4 regions of the Bradyrhizobium sp. 33ap4 genome follow, and region 1 is predicted to be linked to each of the others. Evidence: predicted binding sites of a transcription regulator. Region 1 holds the regulator's gene; each other region holds the start of a gene.
What was found. The regulator LexA, encoded in region 1, represses DNA repair genes until DNA is damaged. The targets are predictions, from matches to a motif close to TGTTCNNNNTGTGTTCNG.
Positions count from the first base shown of each region.

Region 1 (5,315 bases):
AGGAATTGAGGAACTCTGAGCGTGGCCCTGATGCCGGTTGCCGATGCCCTGTCCGCCGTCCTCGCCGGCGCCGAACCGCTGCCGGAGGAGATGGTCGCGCTCGATGCCGCCTACCACCGCACGCTTGCGCACGACCTCGCGGCGCTCCGCACCCAGCCGCCGCAGCCGATGTCGGCGATGGACGGCTATGCGGTGCGCGCCGCCGATGCGGCTGATCTAAAGGCCCGGCTCAAGGTGATCGGCGAAGTCGCCGCCGGCCGGCCGTTCGACCGGACGGTCGGCGCCGGCGAGGCGGTGCGGATCTTCACCGGCGGCGTGATCCCCAATGGCGCCGACGCGGTGATCATCCAGGAGGACACCGCCGTCGACGGCGACCACATCACGATCACGGAGGCCGCCAGCGTCGGGCGGCACATCCGCCCGGCTGGGGTCGACTTCCGTGAGGGCGAGGTGCTGCTCGCCGGCGGCAGCCGCCTGTCCGACCGCGCGCTGTCGCTGGCGGCCGCCATGAACTATCCGGGACTTGCGGTGCGCCGCCGCCCGAAGGTCGCGGTGCTGGCGACCGGCGACGAGCTGGTGATGCCGGGCTCGCAGCCCGGCCCCGGCCAGATCGTCTATTCCAACGGCTACGCGCTGCGGGCGCTGGCGCGCGCCGAGGGCGCCGAGACCGTCGACCTCGGCGTTGCCGCCGACACGGTGGAGGCGACCACGGCGGGCATCCGCCGGGCGCGCGAGGCCGGTGCCGATGTCCTGATCACGACAGGCGGCGCCTCGGTCGGCGACCACGATCTCGTCAAGCGGTCGCTGGAAGCCGAGGGCGTCGACATGACGTTCTGGCGGATTGCGATGCGGCCCGGCAAGCCGATGATGCATGGCCGGCTCGGCGCGATGAGGGTGATCGGCCTGCCCGGCAATCCGGTGTCGTCCTATGTCTGCGCCTTCCTGTTCCTGGTGCCGTTGATTCGGGCGCTGAGCGGCCGGAAAGTGATTCATCATCGCCGCACGAGCGCCCTGCTCGGCCGCGACCTCGCCGCCAACGACCAGCGCGAGGACTATCTGCGTGCACGGCTCGAAGCGCGCGAGGACGGCACGTTGATCGCAACGCCGGTGACGCAGCAGGACTCGTCGTTGCTCGGGAATCTCGCTGCGGCACGGGCACTTCTCGTGCGCCCGCCGTTCGCGGCGGCGGCCGTCGAAGGCAGCGAATGCGAGATCCTGACACTGCCCGAATAGGGTTTTCGCGCCCCGCCGATTGTGCGTTGCCCGACACGTTCACCGGAAATTAAGTGGTTGCGGAACACATATCGAACATATAGTGTCCGTTCATGATTTGTTTCGAGTGCTGGTGTCTACATTCGGGAAGCTGCATGGAAGCAGGTGCATCGAGCACATGCTCCTGAGGTCAGGCCCGGCCTGCAGGCCCCACCAGAAGAGTCTCGGAATCGAACGACGCTATCAACCGGGGGAATACTCGAGATGCTCACGCGCAAACAGTACGAACTACTGCGTTTCATCAATGAACGTCTGAAAGAGGCCGGCGTACCGCCCTCCTTCGACGAGATGAAGGATGCGCTCGACCTGCGCTCGAAGTCCGGTATCCACCGCCTGATCACTGCGCTGGAGGAGCGAGGCTTCATCCGCCGTCTGCCGAACCGCGCCCGCGCCATCGAGGTCATCAAGCTGCCCGAACTCTCGGCCGGCGGCGGCAACGGTCGCCGCGGCTTCACGCCCAGCGTCATCGAAGGCACCCTCGGCCGGCGCGCCAGCACGCCGCCGATTGCCGAGGACGACGGCAACCGTCCGGTCGCGGTCCCCGTGATGGGCCGGATCGCCGCCGGTACGCCGATCGAGGCGCTGCAGACCCGCAGCCACACCATCAGCGTGCCGCCCGACATGCTCGGCGCCGGCGAGCACTACGCGCTCGAGGTACGCGGCGACTCGATGGTCGATGCCGGCATCCTCGACGGCGACATGGCGCTGATCCAGCGCAACGACGTCGCCAATACCGGCGACATCGTGGTGGCGCTGATCGACGAGGAGGAAGCGACCCTGAAGCGCTTCCGCCGCCGCGGCGCATCGATCGCGCTCGAGCCGGCCAACACCGCCTATGAAGTGCGCATCCTGCCGCCGAACCGGGTCCGCATCCAGGGCAAGCTGATCGGCCTTTATCGCAAATACTGAATTGCAAATACTTGCGGCGGCCGGGAACGAGCAACACGTCGGATCGTTCCTTGCATGATAGTGTAGCGTACGGCCTGCCCGATGCGCTCCGATACCTCTCGCGCAGCGTCGCGTGTTTGTGATCGGAGCGATCTCGGACCAGTCGTACAATCGCCCAGAAACGAGCAGACGCTCGTTCGCTATCGTCCACTCTGGTAGAGGCCCTAATGCCTCAAGGAGAGGCACGGGTCGCTACCTCGAAATGAGGAGCCATCCGATGTGTGACTATAGTCTGCACGCCGTGGCATCGCGCCCCGCCATTGTCGGAGAGACGCTGATCACGACGACGTTCCGCGGCACGTCGACCCGCGGCTTTGCTTCGGAGAATGACCCCACTGTCGCGGTCTGCATGCTGCCGGGCACCGAGCTCGCTTTCGCCGAGAACGTTCGCTACGACAGCCGCTGGATCTGGACCAAGACGCTGAACTATCGCGTCGGCGTATTCAACGAAGTCGAGCCCGACGTGCCCGATCGGCATCATGATGCGGTCGAATTCCCCGACGGCAGCCATGTGCTGGTGACCCAGCTGGTCGAGGGACAGCGCGTCAGCGTGCTGCAATTGCCGGCGCTGCATCCGCCGGTCGAGCAGAAGCCGAAGGTTGTGGAGCGGCGGCCTTCCGCATTCGCAACGCTGTTTTTGGGTTGAGCGCATCGTCGCCGTGGAATGAGCTGTTCGGCGGCGGATGACCTAAGCAATTTCGGGCGACCCCGGACTCCCGCTTCCGGGGCGCAGAAGGAGATTTGCGTCGGCCGGCACCTTGGCGCATCATCGGGTACGGAGGACGTGCGCGGTGGTCGATAAGGTCACATGGCAAAAGGCTGGACGCGTCACGGAACCGGGCCGCTACATGTTCCGGTTCGGTTGGCTGACGGTAACGGCCGACGACCTGAAAGTCTGGGAGCAATTTCCCGAGGCTTCCTTCACTCTCGTCAAGAAGCCCGACGCCGGCCCCGACTCCGACGAATACCATCTCGGCCTGTTCGAGCTGCCGAGCGCGCCCTTGCCGGACCACGGCTAATCATCGCCCTGCAGATCGGTCTCGGCCGGCGTCGCATCCACCGCAGGCCGCGGCGCGGGGGCGCGTAGCGTCGTCTCGCTCTCGCCGTCGCCGGGAACCGCCGGCGACCACGGCCGGTCGATCCCGCCGGGCTTGACCGCATCGACGACGTAGCCGTCCCTGCTCCGTCGCAGCACCAGCGCGCCGTGGCGGCGCAGCCGCTCGGCATCGATCACCGATGCCGCGCAGCCCTGCGGCGCCGGCCGCGCCGTCACGATCAGGCCTGCGCGCTCGCAGTCGTCCACTAGGGCCTCCGGCCGGGTCGCCAGCGCGACGAAGGCGCCGCCGGGTCCCTGGGTCACGCAGCCGCTGGCATCGCAGGAGACGCCCTCGCCGAGCGACGCATCGGTGGCGGTGCGCGCGTCGGCGTCCGCCGCCAGCCACTCCTTGACCAAAAATGCATCCTTGGCGCTGTGCATTAGATGCAGCCGTCCATCACCGCCACGCACCGCGACATTGCGGCCGTCGCCCGAGATCAGCACGTCCGGCTGCGGCACCCTGAGCGCCCAGACCGAGGCCACCAGCAGCAGCACCGCACCTGACCAGCGCAGCGGCGTGCGCAGCAGCCCGAGCAGGATGATGCCGGCGCTCGCTGCGATCAGCGGCCCGATGCCGAACGCCGCCATGCGGCCGACCGCGCCCGGGAGTGCGGCGCCCCATTGCGTCACCAGGATCATCCAGTCGATGCCAAGACCCATGATCGCCCAGAACACGCCGTCGAAGCCGAACGGCATGGCGACGAGCCCCAGCAGGCCGGCCGGCATCACGACCGCCGAGACCACCGGCATCGCCGCGAGGTTGGCGAGCAGCCCGTAGGGCGTCACGCGGTGGAAATGGAATGCGGCATAGGGCGTCGTCCCCAGCCCCGCCACCAGCGAGGCCAGCATCAGCATCGTGAGCTCGCGCCCGCCCCACAGCGCGACGCGCGCGGTCGCCGAATGGTCGGGCGACGCCAGCAGGTTCGGCAGCCCGATCTGCACCAGCGCCACCAGCCCGAGCGTCGCGGCGAACGACATCTGGAAACTGGAATGCACCAGCGCCTCCGGCGCGATCGCGAGCACGATCAGCGCTGCCACCGCCAGCGTGCGAAAGGTGATGGCCCGGCGGTCGACGATCACGGCGAGCAGCACCACGGCGGTCATGAAGAATGACCGCTGGGTCGCGACCTCCGCGCCCGACAGCAGAAGATAGAATGCGGCGGCGACCAGCGCGGCCGCCGCCGCCCATTTCTTGATCGGATGCGCCGCCGTCAGCGCCGGAAACAGCGCGAGCAGCGCGCGCACCGCGAAAAACACGACGCCGGCGACCACGGCCATGTGGTAGCCGGAGATCGACAGCACGTGGCCGAGTCCCGAGATGAACATCGCATCGTTGACCGGCGACGAGATCGCATCGCGCCGGCCGGTGAGCAAGGCGGTCGCGATCGCGCGCTGGTCGCCGTCGAGCGTGGTGCGAATCCGCGCGTCGATGGTGTCGCGCAGGCCCTGCATGAAGGCGGCGTAGCGCAGCGCAAAGCCGCCGGTCGCAGGCGGCTCCCTGGTCTTGACGGCGCCCATCACGAAGCCGGAGGCGCCGATGCCCTGGAAATACAGGTCGCGGCCGAAATCATAGGAGCCCGGGCGCTGTGGCCCGAGCGGCGGCATCAGCCGTGCCTTCAATTCAACGAAGCTGCCGACATCGGGCGCGGTGCCCTTCTTCACCGAGAGCCGGACCCGATCGAGCTTCGTCATGTCGCGCGGGCTCTCCATCGAAACCACACGCAGCACGAAACGATCGGTCTTCTCGCGGATGTCGCGCGTCTCGACGAAGCCGGTCAGCGCCACCGAGAACATCGGCCGCGCCAGCACCGTGTGAGCGACGCGCGCCGTCTTCCAGGTCGCCGTCGCAAAGCCCGCGGCGACCGCGGCCAGCATCACGATGACGGGAAACACGCTGCGCCGCCGCAGCAGCAGCGCCAGCAGGCAGAGCAGGATTGCGGCGGTGGCCGCGACCGACAGCACCGGCTCGTGCTCGGCCGCGAAATAGAACGCGATGCCG
Region 1 is NZ_JAUMTJ010000003.1:93,260-98,574, reverse strand. Features, by position in the region: gene glp (gephyrin-like molybdotransferase Glp) at 22-1,233, shown strand; gene lexA (transcriptional repressor LexA) at 1,477-2,181, shown strand; gene Q2M23_RS03345 (hypothetical protein) at 2,438-2,866, shown strand; gene Q2M23_RS03340 (hypothetical protein) at 3,012-3,239, shown strand; partial or broken gene Q2M23_RS03335 (ComEC/Rec2 family competence protein) at 3,236-5,315, opposite strand, start outside.

Region 2 (5,315 bases), on a different contig from region 1:
GTCCTGCAGCGGGCGGCGCGCCGGATGGTGATAGAGCACCTCGTTGGTGGCGATGAGCGGCACACCGGCGTCGGTGGCGAGGCCATGCAGCCGCGCGAGGCGGCGCCTGTCGTCGCCGCGATAGAGCAGGCTTGCGGCGAGCCAGACGCCGTCGGCGGCGCTTGCCTTCAGCTTTGCAAGCAGATCGAGCGTGCCTGCCTCCTCAAAGCGATGCGGCAGCGCCAGCACCAGGAGCTGCCCCTCGACGAAGTCGAGGAGGTCGGCGAGCTTCAGATGGCACTCGCCTTTCTCGATCCGCACGATGTCGTCGCCGCGCTTGCCGCGGGTCAGGAGCTGGCACAGCCGGCCATAGGCGGCGCGATCGCGCGGATAGACCAGGATGTCGGGCGTAGAGTCGATGAAGACGATGCGGGCGCCGATCAAAAGCTTTGGCGGATGGGCAACCTTCTCGCTGTCGAGCTCCTTCCAGGCGCGCACCACGCCGGCCAGCGTGTTGTGATCGGCGAGCCCGATCACGGGAATCCCGAGTTCGCTCGCCTGATGCACATAGGCGCGCGGATCGGAACCGCCGCGCAGGAAGGAGAAATTGCTGGTGATGCCGATCTCGGCATAATCAGGTGGAGGTGCGCTCATGCGAACAGCCCATGCACATACCAGTTGGCCGGAACGGGCTTGCCCTCCTCGTCGCGCAGCTCGCTCTCGTAGAGACCGTCGCGAAAGATCCAGAAGCGCTGGCCTTCGGCATCCTCGACGCGGAAATAATCGCGCGTCAGCGACGCGCCGTCCTGCTTCCACCATTCCATCGCGATGCGCTCGGGGCCCTCGACCCGCACCACCTCGTGCTGCGCGCGCCGCCAGGTGAATTGATGCGGCGGACCGTCGGGCACGGTCGCGAACGGCACCTTGATCGGTTCGGGCTGCTCGAATAGCCGCAAGGGACGCAGCGGTGGTTCGCTCGCAACGTGCTCCGGCCAGGCGGCGGCGCTGGCCGCGGCCAGATGATGCTGCGCCGGCAGCGCGAGCGCCGATCGTTCGGGGATGTGGCTCTCCAGCGGCAGATGCACGACGACGCGTTTTCCGCCGATGCGGGCGGCGATGCGGTCGATCAGCGCCGAGAGCTCGTCATTGTCGTGTATGGTGGCGTCGAGATCGCGCTGCTGCTGTACCACGATCTCGGTACGCCCTGCGGCGAGGCGAATGAGATCAAAGCCGAAGCCGGGATCGAGCGGATCATTCAGCGCATCGAGCCGCTCGCGGAACAGGCGATCGATCATCTCGGGCCGCGTCACCGGACGCCCGGTCTCGACCATGATCGCGCGCACCGCACCGTCGGTGCGGAAGAAGCTCGCTTCCAGCTGCCGCGCACCTTTGCCCTGCTTGTCCATCGCCGCAACCAGCATCTTGGCAAGGCTTGAGAGCGTCAGCGCGATCACGGTGTCGGTCGCGATCGGCTCGGGGAAACGCTTCTCGACGATGTAATCGGGCAGCGGCTTGCGCGGGCTGATCGGGGCATCGCCCTGCCCGAGCGCGTGGCTGAGCAAGGTGGTGAAGGCCGCACCGAACCGCGCCGAGATTTCGTGCGGCGCGCGCGAGGCGACATCGCCGATGGTCTTCAAGCCGGCGCGGCGCAGGCCGGTGGTGACAGCGGCATCGGCACCGAGCGCCGACACCGGCAGCGGGCCGACCGCCGCCGCCTCCTCGCCATCGGCGACAATCTTGCCCGAGGCGGTGCGCGTCAGCGTACGCGCCGCGATCGAGGTGCCGGCAATGGCCGCGCTGACGGCAAAGCCGCGCCGGCTCAGCGCCCCCGTCACGGTCTGTAGCAGCGCTCGCTCGCCGCCGAACAGATGCGCGCAGCCGGTGATGTCGAGAAACAGACCGTAAGGCAGATCGAGCGCGACCAGCGGCGTGAAGCGGTCGCACCAGCCGGCGATGTCGTTCAGCGTCTTCAGATCGGCGGCGGGATCGGCATCATAGACCGTGAGCTCCGGACAGATCGCCCGCGCATTGGCGAGCGGCAGCCCGATCGACAGCCCGGCGCGCACCGCGGCCTCGTCGATCGCGTGCAGCAGGATGGCGTTGTGGTCTTTTGCGACGACGACGCTGGGGAGTTCTGCTTTCTTCGCCTCTCCCGCTTGCGGGAGAGGGAGCCCTGCCACCTCCCGTGCATCAGCTTGCGAGGCGATGTCCTGCGCGAGCTTGCGCTTGATGCGGTCGATGGGCAGGCGTGGCAGCCACAGGCTGAGAATACGCCGACGGTTCACTGAATTGGCACTCATCACATTTCCATTCCATGATCCATCGCCCGACAGGGCCATGACGATTGCGCACGAGTTCGGCCTCGAAGCGCGGCGCGCCCCACACGCTCGCGGCATTGCCCGGCGGCGAATGCGCCGCGCGCACGATCCAGCGCGTCTCCGCGGTCGAGGGGATCGGGGTTGCCGCGATCCGCAGCACCAGCGCGGTGACGCCGGAGGCCTGCGCGGCCAGGGTCAATTTGCGGCTGGCGACGAGATCGAGCTGGCGCGCCTGGCCCCAGACCTCGAGCACGACCGCGCCGAGCGCATCGCAGGCGAGCGCGTCGGCCGCGGCGCGCAGGCCGCTATCGACATCGGCAGCGCGCACCGTGACCAAGAGGCGCGGATCGAGGCCGAGCTCGGCAAGCCCGCGCATCGATAGCGCGCCGTTTTCGCGATCGGAAAAATCCTGCCGCACCCAGACCAGCGGCTTGCGTGCCGACAGCCGTCCGGCGAGCCCCGCAATGAAGCCGGTCGCCGCGCCGCCTTGATGGCCGGCCGCGAACACCTCGTGCAATGCCGCCGGCGCAAGCCCGCCGCGCAGCATCGCATCCGCGCCGGCATGGCCGAGCGCGACGCGGTTCGGCATCGCCGCATCCGATGACGCCTCGATACGCGCGATGCTGCCGCGCAGAGACGCAAGCGTACCTATGCGTGCGGCGGCGCATGATCCGCCAAAGTGTGAGCGGTTTGGCGACAAGATCATGCGCCTTTCTTAAAAAAGAGGAGCGCGATCGGACGCAAAACCGGCGACCACTTTTGCTGATCGCGCTCCGGCATATGCGCCGCTCCTTCCAACCAAAATTTGAGGCCGTCACTGGTCTGAACAGAGAACCAGGGACTGGCTCATTTGTTCATGATATGTTCTAATATAAAGCTAACAGGGCCCGCGGAGTCAATCGGATTGGTGAGATCATCGATTCATGAGTGGAATCAATGGGATTCAGCAGCCGCCGAACCGGACAGGCCCTGATCTTCCGCAAGTCAGGCACGCAGGCCCCGAAAATGACGGCGTGACGGAAACGGAGCAATCGCATGCGCATCATCGTGCTCGACAACGACACCGATTTCGAGGGCTGGCGCAAGGCCGCGCGGCGATTGGCGCTGAACGATGTGAAGCCCGCGGAGATCACATGGACCGTACGCAGCGACGACGAATTGTCGTCGGCATCCTGCGTGAATGAATTGCCGGATACGCCGCAGGCTCGGTTCAATGTGTCGGCCAAATTCGTCGAGCTCGCAAAGGCCGCGATCCTGCATCGCAGTGACGAACGCTTTGCCCTGCTCTATCGCCTGCTGTGGCGGCTGCGCAGCCGTCACGATCTGCTCAGTGCGACCGATGATCCCGATATCGCCGAGGTCCACGCGATGGCGCGCGCGGTCTATGTCGATATCGACAGGATGCATGCGCATCTGCGCTTCCGCGAGATCGGCCGCGAGCGGACGGCGCATTACGTCGCATGGTTCGAGCCGGAGCATCACATCGTCGAGCTTGCCGCGCCGTTCTTCGCCAGCCGCTTCGCCGACATGCCGTGGTCGATCCTGACCCCCGACGTCTGCGCACATTGGGACGGGCACGCGATCTCGATCACGCCGGGCGTCGCCAAATCCGAAGTGCCGACCGAGGACCGGCTCGAGGAGGCCTGGCGGCGTCACGACAACGGCCGCTTCAATCCCGCACGGCTGAAAGTGATGGAGATGCCGCAAGCCTATTGGAGGAACCTGCCCGAGGACTCGATCATTAAGCCTCTGATCGAAGACGCAATGCGCATGACCAGCGGCCCCTTCATCGCACGCAAGGCGGCCGAGCCGCAGAAGCGGCAGGATACGCCGATGCCCCGCAAGCAAGTTCAAGGCAAGCAAGTTCAAGGCAGGCAAGCTCACGACACCATCGCGGCCTTGCGCGAGGAGGCCGCCGATTGCCGCGCCTGCCCGCTGTGGAAAGACGCAACCCAGACCGTGTTCGGCGAGGGACCGCAAAGCGCAACGCTGATGCTGGTCGGCGAGCAGCCCGGCGACAAGGAAGATCTCGCAGGCCACCCCTTCGTCGGACCGGCCGGCCAGATGCTCGATCGAGCGCTGCAGGAAGCCGGCATCGATCGCCGCAAGGTCTATGTCACCAATGCAGTGAAGCACTTCAAATTTGTGCCGCGCGGCAAGATCCGGCTGCACCAGAAGCCGAGCACACCGGAGATCCGCGCCTGCCGCCAGTGGTATGAGCGCGAGCTCGCCACCATCAAGCCGGACCTCGTGATGGCGCTCGGCGCCACCGCCGCGCAGAGCGTGCTCGGCAAGATCACGCCGATCAACAAGAACCGCGGCCATCTGATCGACCACGACGGAACCAAGGTGCTCGTCACTGTGCACCCGTCCTATCTGTTGCGGCTGCCGGATGAAAAAGCCAAGGCGCTGGAATATCAGCGCTTTATCGACGACCTGAAAATCGCCGCACATCAGTTGCGCAGATCAGTCGATGCAGCTTGAGTTCCGCAAAACCAGCGGAACCTGAGGAACCACATCGCAACGAGAAATTGTTCTAAGCCGCGGACAAATACCTACAACCTTTAATTGATCCGTGGTAGGGTAGCATGTTCCGCAGGTATCGGGCGTCATGTTCACGCCATGACGTACCCTGAGGCGGGCGCGCTGCGCGGTTTGCTAGCCCCGATCGTGCGGCGCGCCACCTCATCTCTCAATCCCCCTCCCTCATTTCGCAACCTTCCACTCGCAGGCGTCCGCCGAATTCTCCGGCTGCCCGGCCGGCCGGATGCCAGTGTGATGTCCTCCGCACATTGTCTCGTCCTGCGAAACGCAGGCAGCTTTCCGTCGCGATCCGCGATCCTTGTTGCTGAAGATTGCCACGAGGCCGCGAAGCCACGTGCGCGCTCAATGCGTTGCACAAAACTTCGGCTCGATGTCCACCGCCACGGGAGACCGGCGCGGCTCGCGGGCCGGATTTCAATTGCTTGTCATATGCATCGATCAAAATCGGGAGCATTGGGACAGGAGTTTACCATG
Region 2 is NZ_JAUMTJ010000004.1:144,913-150,227, forward strand. Features, by position in the region: gene Q2M23_RS04680 (error-prone DNA polymerase) at 1-633, opposite strand, end outside; gene Q2M23_RS04685 (DNA polymerase Y family protein) at 630-2,279, opposite strand; gene Q2M23_RS04690 (ImuA family protein) at 2,170-3,003, opposite strand; gene Q2M23_RS04695 (UdgX family uracil-DNA binding protein) at 3,333-4,781, shown strand; gene Q2M23_RS04700 (inorganic phosphate transporter) at 5,313-5,315, shown strand, end outside.
Region 2: a site for LexA is predicted at 3,149-3,166, ahead of Q2M23_RS04690 (ImuA family protein). Genes of this name have one in related genera too.

Region 3 (5,315 bases), on a different contig from region 1:
CTGATAACCACCCTTGCGCGGCTCCGGCAAGCCGTTTTTCCGTTCGTTTTTTCATGCACTTACGGGGGGAGCGCCAAGGTTCCCACGGCTTGGTCGGGAAGCGCGTGGCGAATGGCGAACAGCAATGGAAAAATCCCCTATTCGCCACCCGCCATTCGCTACTTGTCTCTCCCGTCAGTGGCCGAAGACCACCGCGTGCATGATCCGCCCGGGGATGAAGGTGAACAGTCCGGCGATGAGCAGTGCGCCAAAGAAGATGCCGATCATCGTGAACCTGTGGCGGCGGACATTGTGGCTCCGTGCGGCCGTGACGCCGAGCGCCAGCATGGCGAGCGAGAAGATCGACAGCAGGTGGATCGGGCTCCAGGGACCGACCAGCTGGATCTGATGGATCCAGAACGAGCTTCCGGCGACCACCAGCATCAGGATCACCCAGATCCAGCCCAGGGTCCGGTGCGGCAGCGTGCCCTTGGGGGCGGCGAGCTGGATGGAGCCGAGCACGAAGGCGGCCATCGCGGCAAAGGCGTGGAGCGGGATCGCAGGCGCGGTGTCGAGCAATGGCGCGAGGCTCATGATGGCCGGCCCTCGGGTGAAGCTCGCGGCCAAGCATCAAATGCCGCAGCCAAATGTAAATATCATTTACATCAGGCTGTGTCAAAGTCCAGGGAACCCGCATCCCTTTGCGTCGAACCACCGACGTTCTGACAGAGAGTTACCGGGTTATCCTCATATTCCACACGAGGAAATTGCTGGTGCCGATCGCAACGACCGTTCCGGGAAATGATCTTCACGGAACGGCGCCTGACGGAATCGACGGAAGCGCGACCGCTGCTCAGAACGGGATGTCGTCGTCCATGTCGCTGTTGCGGCTGCTGCCACCACCCGCGGCGACGGCGCGGCGCGGCGCCGAGCTGACCGGTCCGGCCGAACCGAAATCGCTGCCGCCATCATCGGAGAAGCTGCTGCCCCCACCGCCACGCCCGTCGAGCATGGTGAGGTTGGAGTTGAAGCCCTGCAGCACGACTTCGGTCGAGTACTTCTCGACGCCGCTCTGGTCGGTCCATTTGCGGGTCTGCAACTGCCCCTCGATGTACACCTTGGCGCCCTTCTTCAGATACTGCTCGGCGACCTTGCAGAGGCCCTCGTTGAAGATCACGACGCGGTGCCACTCTGTCTTTTCCTTGCGCTCGCCGGTGCCCTTGTCGCGCCAGGTTTCCGAGGTGGCGATGGAAAGGTTTGCGATCGGACGGCCGTCCTGCGTCCGCCGGATTTCCGGATCCTTGCCGAGGTTTCCCACCAGGATCACCTTGTTCACGCTTCCCGCCATCGCATCATCTCCACTCAAAAACCGGGCGTCCGGACATTCGGCCGCCACTCTCAACCTTCGCCACTTACGTCGCAGGCGTCGTGGATGACCCTATACGCCGGTGCCGGCTCGCCGCCTTTGCCGTCGCGCCGGTTATCCACGATATTCGAGATATAGCATCGGATCCGGCGTCGTTCCAGTTTTGTTCGCCACAACCATCCGTAGAAGCGGCCAGTGCCGTCGGAGCGGCAGTCGATCTCGGTGCAGGCCGACGCTCGGCAGCAAGATTTAGGAGAATAACAAACAAATCAGCAGCTTGCCTTATCGATACTTCTCCCGCGAGTGTTGCATTTGGGAGACTGCGTTTGCGGTTGAATCAGCGTATAGCTCCAACCATGGCGCGGGCGCTCGCGTCTGGGATCGTGCTTCGGGACCGTTTGGAAGCCGATCGGGGTGCTGGGGGATTGATAATGAAGAAGTTTTTGCTCGGTACGGTTGCTCTGATTGCGTTTGCTGCGCCTGCCGCGGCTGCCGATCTCGCTGCGCGCCCGTACACCAAGGCGCCGCCGCCCGTGGTTGCCCCGATCTATGACTGGACCGGCTTCTACATCGGCGCCAACGGCGGCTGGGGCTCGAGCCACAATTGCTGGGACCAACTCCCGGCCGGCATCTTCCTCGCATCAGATGGTTGCCATGATGCAACCGGCGGCGTCGCCGGTGGCCAGATCGGTTATCGCTGGCAGGCTGGCGCCTGGGTGTTCGGCCTCGAAGCGCAGGGCGACTGGGCTGACCTGAAGGGCAGCAACAACAGCGCGATCTTCCCGGGCCTGTTCACCAACCAGTCCAAGATCGACGCGTTCGGCCTGTTCACCGGCCAGATCGGTTACGCCGTCAACAACGTGCTGCTCTACGCCAAGGGCGGCGCGGCGCTGACCGACAACCGCTTCAACACCTACTTCACCCCAACCGGCGTGCTGGTCGGCAGCGCCAGCGACACCCGCTGGGGCGGCACCGTCGGCGCCGGCATCGAAGTCGGCTTCGCGCCGAACTGGACCGCGGGCATCGAATACGACCACCTGTTCATGCAGGACAAGACCTATAACCTGATCGCCCCCAACGGCACGCTGAACAGCACCATCCGCGATCGCCAGGACGTCGACCTCGTTACCGTCCGCGTGAACTACAAGTGGGGTGGTCCGGTCGTCGCGCGCTATTGATCGCGCCAGGCCGATTGATCCAGACGAAAGGCCGGCCTCGCGCCGGCCTTTTTGTTTGCGCGCCTGTTTGTGCGCCGGCTTTTTCGTTGCGTGTGCACGCGCACCTCACCGGGGCCGTTTTCGGTGCGTTGTGGTTTCGCGGATACACACGTTCCGGCATTTCTCTGTAAAGCACCAGCACGTCACGCGACACTGCTGTGACGCTCTCTTCAAGATATCTGAAGGGACAACAAGAAAATGGGACTGGGACTTTGAAAATGAGGACTGTTTTGCTGGCCTCGGCCGGCATGTTTGCACTGAGCGCTTTTGCACCGGCAATGGCCGCCGACATGGCGGCACGCGCGCCTTACGTGAAGGCTCCGCCGCCGGCCGCGATCTACAACTGGACCGGCTTCTACGTCGGTGGCTTCGGCGGCTACGCCAGCGAGAACTCCGGCACCCCGAGCATGGAAGGCGGCTTCGGCGGCGGCACCATCGGCTACAACTGGCAAGCCGGCAACATCGTGTACGGCCTCGAGGTCGACGCCGCAGGCGCTGACATCGACGCATCGGTCTCCGCGCTCGGCGTCACCGCCCGCAGCAAGATCGACTCGCTCGGCACCGTGCGCGGCCGCCTCGGCTTCGCCGTCGACAAGGTGCTGTTCTATGGCACCGGCGGTTACGCCTGGGCCAACAACGAGGTCAGCGTCACCGCGCTCGGCGTGACCGCCTCGCAGAGCAACTTTCACTCCGGCTGGACCGTCGGCGCCGGCGTCGAGGCGTTCATCGCGCCGCAGTGGTCGATCAAGGGCGAATACCTGTATCGCAGCCTCGACAGCGAGAACTATTTCGGCGTGCCGTCCGGTACGCTCGAGCTGCACAGCGCCCAGTTCGGCGTCAACTATCACTTCGGCGGCCCGATCGTCGCCAAGTACTAAGCCTGAGCGAATTGCCTGACCGCCATCGGCGGTCAGATCGCACTGAAAGGCCGGCCTAACGCCGGCCTTTTTGCGTAAGCGCGTTTTCGAGCGAAGTGAATTGCGGTTCGCGTCAAGAAAACGCGTCACAGCAGGAATCCAGAGCTCCCGTTCCGATCCCATCGAAGCGGGAAAAGGCTCTAGCGGAACCGGCGCTGCTGACGGCTGCTGCCATCAGGCAAACTATCCGTTGATGGACGCGACTCAGCACTGGAAATTGTCCACCGTTCTTCCTACGTTCCAGTCTTCACACCCCATCGGCGCAAGGTCCCGGCATCACCGGCGATGCGCGCCCAAAAGGCGCCAAGCATGCGCCCGGAACTGTCGCTATGGATGAAGTGCTCAAGGCGAAGCGCCAACAGAACGCCGGCTCCTCATCGCGCGCCATCACGATCCGTGGCGCGCGCGAACACAATCTGAAGAACATCGACGTCGAGATTCCCCGCGACAAGCTCGTGGTGTTCACCGGCCTGTCCGGCTCCGGCAAATCGTCGCTCGCGTTCGACACCATCTATGCCGAGGGCCAGCGCCGCTACGTCGAATCGCTGTCGGCCTATGCGCGCCAGTTCCTCGAGATGATGCAGAAGCCGGATGTCGACCAGATCGACGGCCTGTCGCCGGCGATCTCGATCGAGCAGAAGACCACGTCGAAGAACCCGCGCTCCACCGTCGGCACCGTCACCGAGATCTACGACTACATGCGCCTGCTCTGGGCGCGCGTCGGCGTGCCCTATTCGCCGGCCACCGGCCTGCCGATCGAGAGCCAGATCGTCTCGCAGATGGTCGACCGCGTGCTGGCGCTGCCGGAAGGCACCCGCCTCTATCTGCTGGCGCCGGTCGTGCGAGGTCGCAAGGGCGAGTACAAGAAGGAGCTCGCCGAGTACCTCAAGAAGGGCTTTCAGCGCGTCAAGATCGACGGCACCTTTTACGAACTGTCCGAGGCGCCGGCGCTCGACAAGAAATTCCCGCACGACATCGACGTCGTGGTCGACCGCATCGTGGTGCGTCCCGACCTCGCCCAGCGCCTCGCGGAAAGCTTTGAGACCGCGCTGAAGCTCGCCGAGGGCCTCGCCGTGATTGAATATGCCGACGCGCCGGCGGCGGCCGCCCAGGACGACAAGAAAGAGGACAAGAAGAAAACCGCCAAAATCCACGACAAGAGCGGGCCCGAGCGCATCCTGTTCTCGGAGAAGTTCGCCTGCCCGGTCTCCGGGTTCACGATCCCCGAGATCGAGCCGCGCCTGTTCTCGTTCAACAACCCCTATGGCGCCTGTCCGGCCTGCGGCGGCCTCGGCGTCGAGCAGCATATCGACGAGGACCTGGTCATCCCCGACAAGGAGCTGACCTTGCGCAAGGGCGCGATCGCGCCCTGGGCGAAATCATCCTCGCCCTACTACATCCAGACCCTGACCGCGCTCGGCAAGCACTACAAGTTCACGCTCGACACCAAGTGGAAGGACCTCACCAAGAAGGTCCAGAACGCGCTGCTGCACGGCTCCGGCGACGACGAGATCAAGTTCTCCTATGAGGACGGCGTCCGCTCCTACGACACCAAGAAGCCGTTCGAGGGCGTCATCACCAACATCAACCGCCGCTACCGCGAGACCGAGAGCGAGTGGGCGCGCGAGGAGCTCGGCAAGTATTTCTCCGACGTGCCCTGCGCCGGCTGCAACGGCCACCGGCTGAAGCCGGAGGCGCTGTGCGTCAAGATCGGCGGCAAGCATATCGGCGAGATCTCCGAGCTCTCGGTGAAGCGCGCCGGCGAATGGTTCGAGACGGTGCCGGAGGCGCTGAACGCGCAGCAGAACGAGATCGCAACGCGGATCCTGAAGGAGA
Region 3 is NZ_JAUMTJ010000041.1:1,840-7,154, reverse strand. Features, by position in the region: gene Q2M23_RS28160 (DUF2306 domain-containing protein) at 175-573, opposite strand; gene Q2M23_RS28155 (single-stranded DNA-binding protein) at 833-1,327, opposite strand; gene Q2M23_RS28150 (outer membrane protein) at 1,777-2,523, shown strand; gene Q2M23_RS28145 (outer membrane protein) at 2,781-3,440, shown strand; gene uvrA (excinuclease ABC subunit UvrA) at 3,809-5,315, shown strand, end outside.
Region 3: a site for LexA is predicted at 3,705-3,722, ahead of uvrA (excinuclease ABC subunit UvrA). Genes of this name have one in related genera too.

Region 4 (5,315 bases), on a different contig from region 1:
TCGAAGCCACGGATGTAGAAACTATCGAACCTTGGATCATAGCCGAACGCCGTGGTCGTCACGCCCGGCGTGTAGCTGACGGCGTCCTTGAGCGTCTGAACGTTGCGATCCCTTAGCTCCTTTTGCGTGACGACCGAAAGCGACTGCGGCGTCTCGATCAGCGCCGTGCTGGTCTTGGTGCCGGCAGTGCTGGCGGTCGCGACGTAACCCGTCGTCGTACCGATCGCGCCACCTGTGCCTTGCGACCGCGGAGCCTGACTCTGGGCGGACGCCGAGGCACTGCGGCGCCGGTTCGCCGCGACCGCGCGCGAAGTCCTGGTATTCTGACTTGAAACGACGGCACCGCGCTTTTTTGCGGCGCCAGGTTCATCCACCGTCACTGCGGGAAGTTCGCTGACATTGTTCTGCGGAGGACTTGTCTGCGCCTGAGCGGTGGCGACGTCTGTGCCCATTGGCACAAGTATGACCGAACCGAGCAGCGCCGCATTAATCGCAGCCGTTGATGCGAGCAAGCCGCGCTTGCTCCGCAACGAAGCCATTCCCACCGAACAAATCCCCACATTGCCTTACGCCGACATCGATCGAGCCGCGTTTGCGACAAGGCCGGCATCGATTGGGGCTGACTTCTATCGGCGGGATGATCGAAATTCCACACGCGCAAAATAGAATCGATGGAAGCAGAAACGAAGCGCAACACTGGAGTGATTCAAGATGCGCAACGCTGGAACGATTCAAAACGACATGTTGGCGCGTCAGGCTTTCGACACAACGAATGCGAATGCGATGCGCGTCGTCTCTCGCAGAGAGTCTCGAACGCGGGAGCACGCGGCGATCATTCGATGATGTTGCATCCCGTCGACGTCATCGCGCGCCAAGGAGCGCACGAACGCGGTGAACCGTCATCTCCGCGCAAAGGCTTCGCCTTTGCGCGGGGATGACGGGGAGGGATCGGATGGATTGCACATCGCCTCCGCGCAAGATTGCTTTGCAATTTTGTCGCGAGCTACTCGAAATGATGGTGCGGCAAGCGGCGCAGCCTCTCAGCGTGCGAGGCGATGCATTCAGGCGCGCGGCAACAGCCGGATGCGCTGCGCGCTACTTCTGCTTGGGCAGGAGGCCCTTCAGCTTTTCCATGTCCTTGACGTTCATCTTCATGCCGCCGGGCATGATGATGTCGCCGGCCTTCTGGTCGCTCTTGCAGGCGCCGAGCCATTTCGCCTCGATGGTCATCGTGGTGTCGCGCGAGCCGGCCGCGCCGCCCTCGGCATGCGAGGTGCTCTTCACCGTGTAGGCGGAATTAAAATCGCCGACGATCTCGGCATGGCTCTGCATCGTCATGCCGGCGACGCTGCAGACGCTGTCGCTGACATAGCCGGTCGCGGTCTTCTGGATATCCTGCTTCGAGCAGACTTCCTTGGCCATCGGCGAGGCCGCCGCGCTCATCTCCTTGTCGGTGGTCTCGTCGGTGCAGTGCTGCATGGTGATTTCGGGCATCGGCCCGCCGGTGCGCACCATCTTCATCTCCCACAGACCGGCCTTGCGGATCGGCAGGTCGACGGCACTTGCGGCGCCAGCGGACAGGACAAGGCACACAGCCGAACCAAGCAAGGCAAGCTGTCGGGTCATGCGGTCGGCTCCCGGCTGAACGATCGAAATATCCGGTGCGCGCTCAGTAGAGCGTGCGCAGCGGCCTCTGGGCTGCGCCATAGGGCACCCAGCGACAGGCGAAAGAGATGTAGCCGCCCGGATAGTTCTGCATCGCAAGGAACTTAACCACCTTGCCGTAGGAGGCGCAGTGATCGACTGCGAGTTGCCGGGCGTCGCTCTGGGTCGCCAGCGTATAGGCGATGATACCGCCGGTATCATTGCCCTTGAACGGCGGTACCGGCTGCATCCAATCCGCCCGCGCCGGCACAACGGCCAGCATCCCGCAAACGGCAACCAAGCACGCGGCCAATTTCCTTCGCATCGCAGACTCCATTTCGCTTCGAGCCAACATAGAGTGCGCCGGCGACCGTGAAAAGAACGAGCCGGCTCCCCAAAGTGGACTTCTCCGCAGGTGTTGCCGCCCTGCACTTGACCTTGCCGGGGCTTCGCGGCACCGTCCGCGGCATCGGATAATCGGGTGGATTCCCATGCGCAACCTGTTCAACTCCCGCAATAAACTCGGCCGCAAGCTCGGCCTCGGCGCCGCACTCGTGGTCGGCCTGCTGGCTTTCGGGGGTACGGCCCAAGCCGCCAATCCGCTCGAAATGAACTTCTGGCTGTCCGGCCCGCGCTATGACGGCAATGTGGCCCCATGCGAGAAGGCCCTGACGGTCATCAGCACGCAATTCCAGGAAAAGGAAGCCACCTTCTGGAATTCGCCGCTCGTGATCACCGGCTTCAACGGGATTCACGAAACCGCCTTCCGCCCCTGGCAGTCCGACAATATCCCGCGCCGTTATTGCACGGGCGAGGCGATGCTGAGCGACGGCAAAGTGCGCAAGGTGCACTATTCGATCATCGAGGACGGCGGCTTTGCCAGCATCAATCAGGGCGTCGAATGGTGCGTCGCGGGGCTCGACCGCAACTGGACCTATAACCCGTCCTGCAAGGCCGCGCGGCCCTGATCTCCGACCAGATTGCTAAAGCAGGAGCCGCCGCCATTTGGACGGCGGCTTTTTGTTCTTGAAATGTTCTCGCGGCCTGCTAGGCTCTGGGCGGTCGAGTGAGGGAGCGTTTTGATGCCTCGGTTGGACACGATTTCCCGATTTTTGATTTCGGTTGCCATTATTCTGTGCGGTGCGGTCGGGGCGTCGGCCCAGGATCGCCGCCAGAATGCGCCCGGTGAGTTCGATTTCTATGTGCTGTCGCTGTCGTGGTCGCCCTCGTTCTGCGAGGCGGCGAGCGAGCGCGGCAACAACGGCCGCGGCACGCAGGCGCAATGCGGCGGACGGCCATATTCCTTCGTGGTGCACGGCCTGTGGCCGCAATATGAGCGGGGCTTTCCGGAATACTGCCAGCGGCCTTCGCCGCGACTCGCCCGCAGCATCATGAGCTCGATGCTCGACCTGATGCCGGCGCCCGGGCTGATCTACAACGAGTGGGACAAGCACGGCACCTGCTCCGGTCTCGGCGAGCGCGCCTATTTCGAAGCCATCCGCAAGGCCCGCGCCACGGTGAAGATCCCCGAGGAATTCCTGCAATTGTCGGAGCCGAAGACGGTCGCGCCCGACGAGCTGGAGACGGCATTCATCAAGGTCAATCCGGGCCTCAGCAACTCCGCGATCTCGGTGACCTGCGACAGCAAGCGGCTCAGCGAGGTGCGGATCTGCCTCAGCAAGGATCTGCAATTCCGCTCCTGCGAGGAAATCGACCGCCGCGCCTGCCGCCGCGATCAGGTGCTGATGCCGCCGGTTCGCGGCGGCTGAAACTCTGGGTCATGGCCGGCAGACCCGCGCTGCGCGTCGTCGCGCAGCATGTCCCGGCCACCTGCGCCATCGCGAAACAAGCAAGATAAGGCGCAGATGCCCGGGAGCCGGCTACGCCAAGGCTTCGCCGAGCTCGGACGTTACCCCCGCCGAAGCTTTAGCGAAGGCCGGGACAAGCCCGGGCATGACGAGTACAACATGCGCACCCTTTGGGAGCGCAGCACGATCATCACATGAACTACCGTCACGCCTTTCATGCCGGCAGCTTTGCCGACGTCATCAAGCACATCGTGCTGGTGCGCATGCTCACCTATCTGCAGGACAAGCCGGCGCCGTTCCGCGTCATCGACACCCATGCCGGCGCCGGTCTCTATGATTTGACGTCGAGCGAAGCGCAGCGCGGCGGCGAATGGCTCACCGGCATCGCGCGGCTGATGCAGGCGCGGCTCTCCGACCAGGCATTGCCGCTGATCGCGCCCTATCTCGACATCGTCAGAGCATTCAATCCGAAAGGCGAGCTGAAAGCCTATCCTGGTTCGCCGTTGATCGCGCGGGCGCTGCTGCGTCCGCAAGATCGCCTCACCGCCTGCGAGATCGAACCGACGGCGCGCAAACAACTGATCGACGCGCTGCGACGCGACGCGCAAGCGCGCGTCGTCGATCTCGACGGCTGGATGGCGCTGCCCGCATTCGTGCCGCCGAACGAACGGCGCGGCCTGGTGCTGATCGATCCGCCGTTCGAAGCGAAGGACGAGTTCGAGCGGCTGGCCAGTGCTTTCACGGAAGCGTACGCGAAGTGGCCGACCGGCTCGTATCTTTTGTGGTACCCCGTAAAAACCCGGAGAGCCACCGATGAGCTAACGCGCAGTGTGGCTGCTGCAGCAGCAAGCAGCCGGCCCGCCGGCAAATGCCTGCGATTGGAATTCAGTGTGGCACCGCAAGAAGCAGGCGCAGGCCTCGTTTCCACAGGGCTTTTGCTGGTGAATCCGCCGTGGACGCTGGCGAATGAGTTGAAGATCATCCTGCCCGAACTCGAGAAGCCGCTCGGTCAAGGCGGCGCGGGACGCTTCAGACTCGAGACGCCTAAACCATGATCGACAACCTCCTACTGAAAAGTTCAATTTTGAGCATAGGCAATTTGCGCGGAACCGTATTATGCTCATCCTGTTACGACTGGCTTTACGTTCCGCTTCCGCGAATGGTTGCGGCGGAGTGACAAGGCCGAAATAAATCCAGGCAGACCGGCGGCGTGACGCCGGCCTGTTCAGGTGGCCAAGCTTCCGACAAGCGAATGTCGGTCAACCGCTACGCGGCGTGCGCGTAGCGGTGGAGCAATACGGGGGAGGAGTTTCCCGATGGCCATGACTGGGACAGTCAAGTTCTTCAACGGAGAGCGTGGCTACGGCTTCATCAAGCCTGATGATGGCGGCCGCGATGTGTTCGTTCACATCACAGCTGTCGAGCGTGCAGGATTGAAGGACCTGACTGAAGGACAACGCATTACGTTCGAGGTTGAGCCCGACAAGAAGGGCAAGGGCCCGAAGGCGGTCAACCTGGTGGTCTCATGACGAGCGCTCGCGATGCGCGGCTCGGAATGAACACCGAATGAGGCGTTGCGTGTGAGTTGGCTGCCGAGCGCGTGGCTGGCGCTCGCTGGATGACCACCTGCATGATGCGGACGCGACCGGCGGAGCCGCATATCCCACACGTGCGGCCCACCGATTGGATTCGCGCACGCCGCGGCATGCATGTCGCATGCGCGACGTTGAGATCATCAACACAAAGAAAAACCCGGCCGCGCTAGGCGCGGCCGGGAGTTGATGGTCGACGTTTTCTTGTTCTCAGAAGTGATAGTTGATGCCGGCGCGAACCAGGCTGAAGCTGTAGCCGTTCGACACGCCA
Region 4 is NZ_JAUMTJ010000011.1:69,543-74,857, reverse strand. Features, by position in the region: gene Q2M23_RS10860 (TonB-dependent siderophore receptor) at 1-452, opposite strand, end outside; gene Q2M23_RS10855 (hypothetical protein) at 672-938, shown strand; gene Q2M23_RS10850 (DUF3617 domain-containing protein) at 1,096-1,626, opposite strand; gene Q2M23_RS10845 (hypothetical protein) at 1,670-1,969, opposite strand; gene Q2M23_RS10840 (hypothetical protein) at 2,136-2,612, shown strand; gene Q2M23_RS10835 (ribonuclease T2 family protein) at 2,727-3,413, shown strand; gene Q2M23_RS10830 (23S rRNA (adenine(2030)-N(6))-methyltransferase RlmJ) at 3,647-4,507, shown strand; gene Q2M23_RS10825 (cold-shock protein) at 4,769-4,981, shown strand; gene Q2M23_RS10820 (outer membrane protein) at 5,255-5,315, opposite strand, start outside.
Region 4: a site for LexA is predicted at 2,666-2,683, ahead of Q2M23_RS10835 (ribonuclease T2 family protein). Genes of this name have one in related genera too.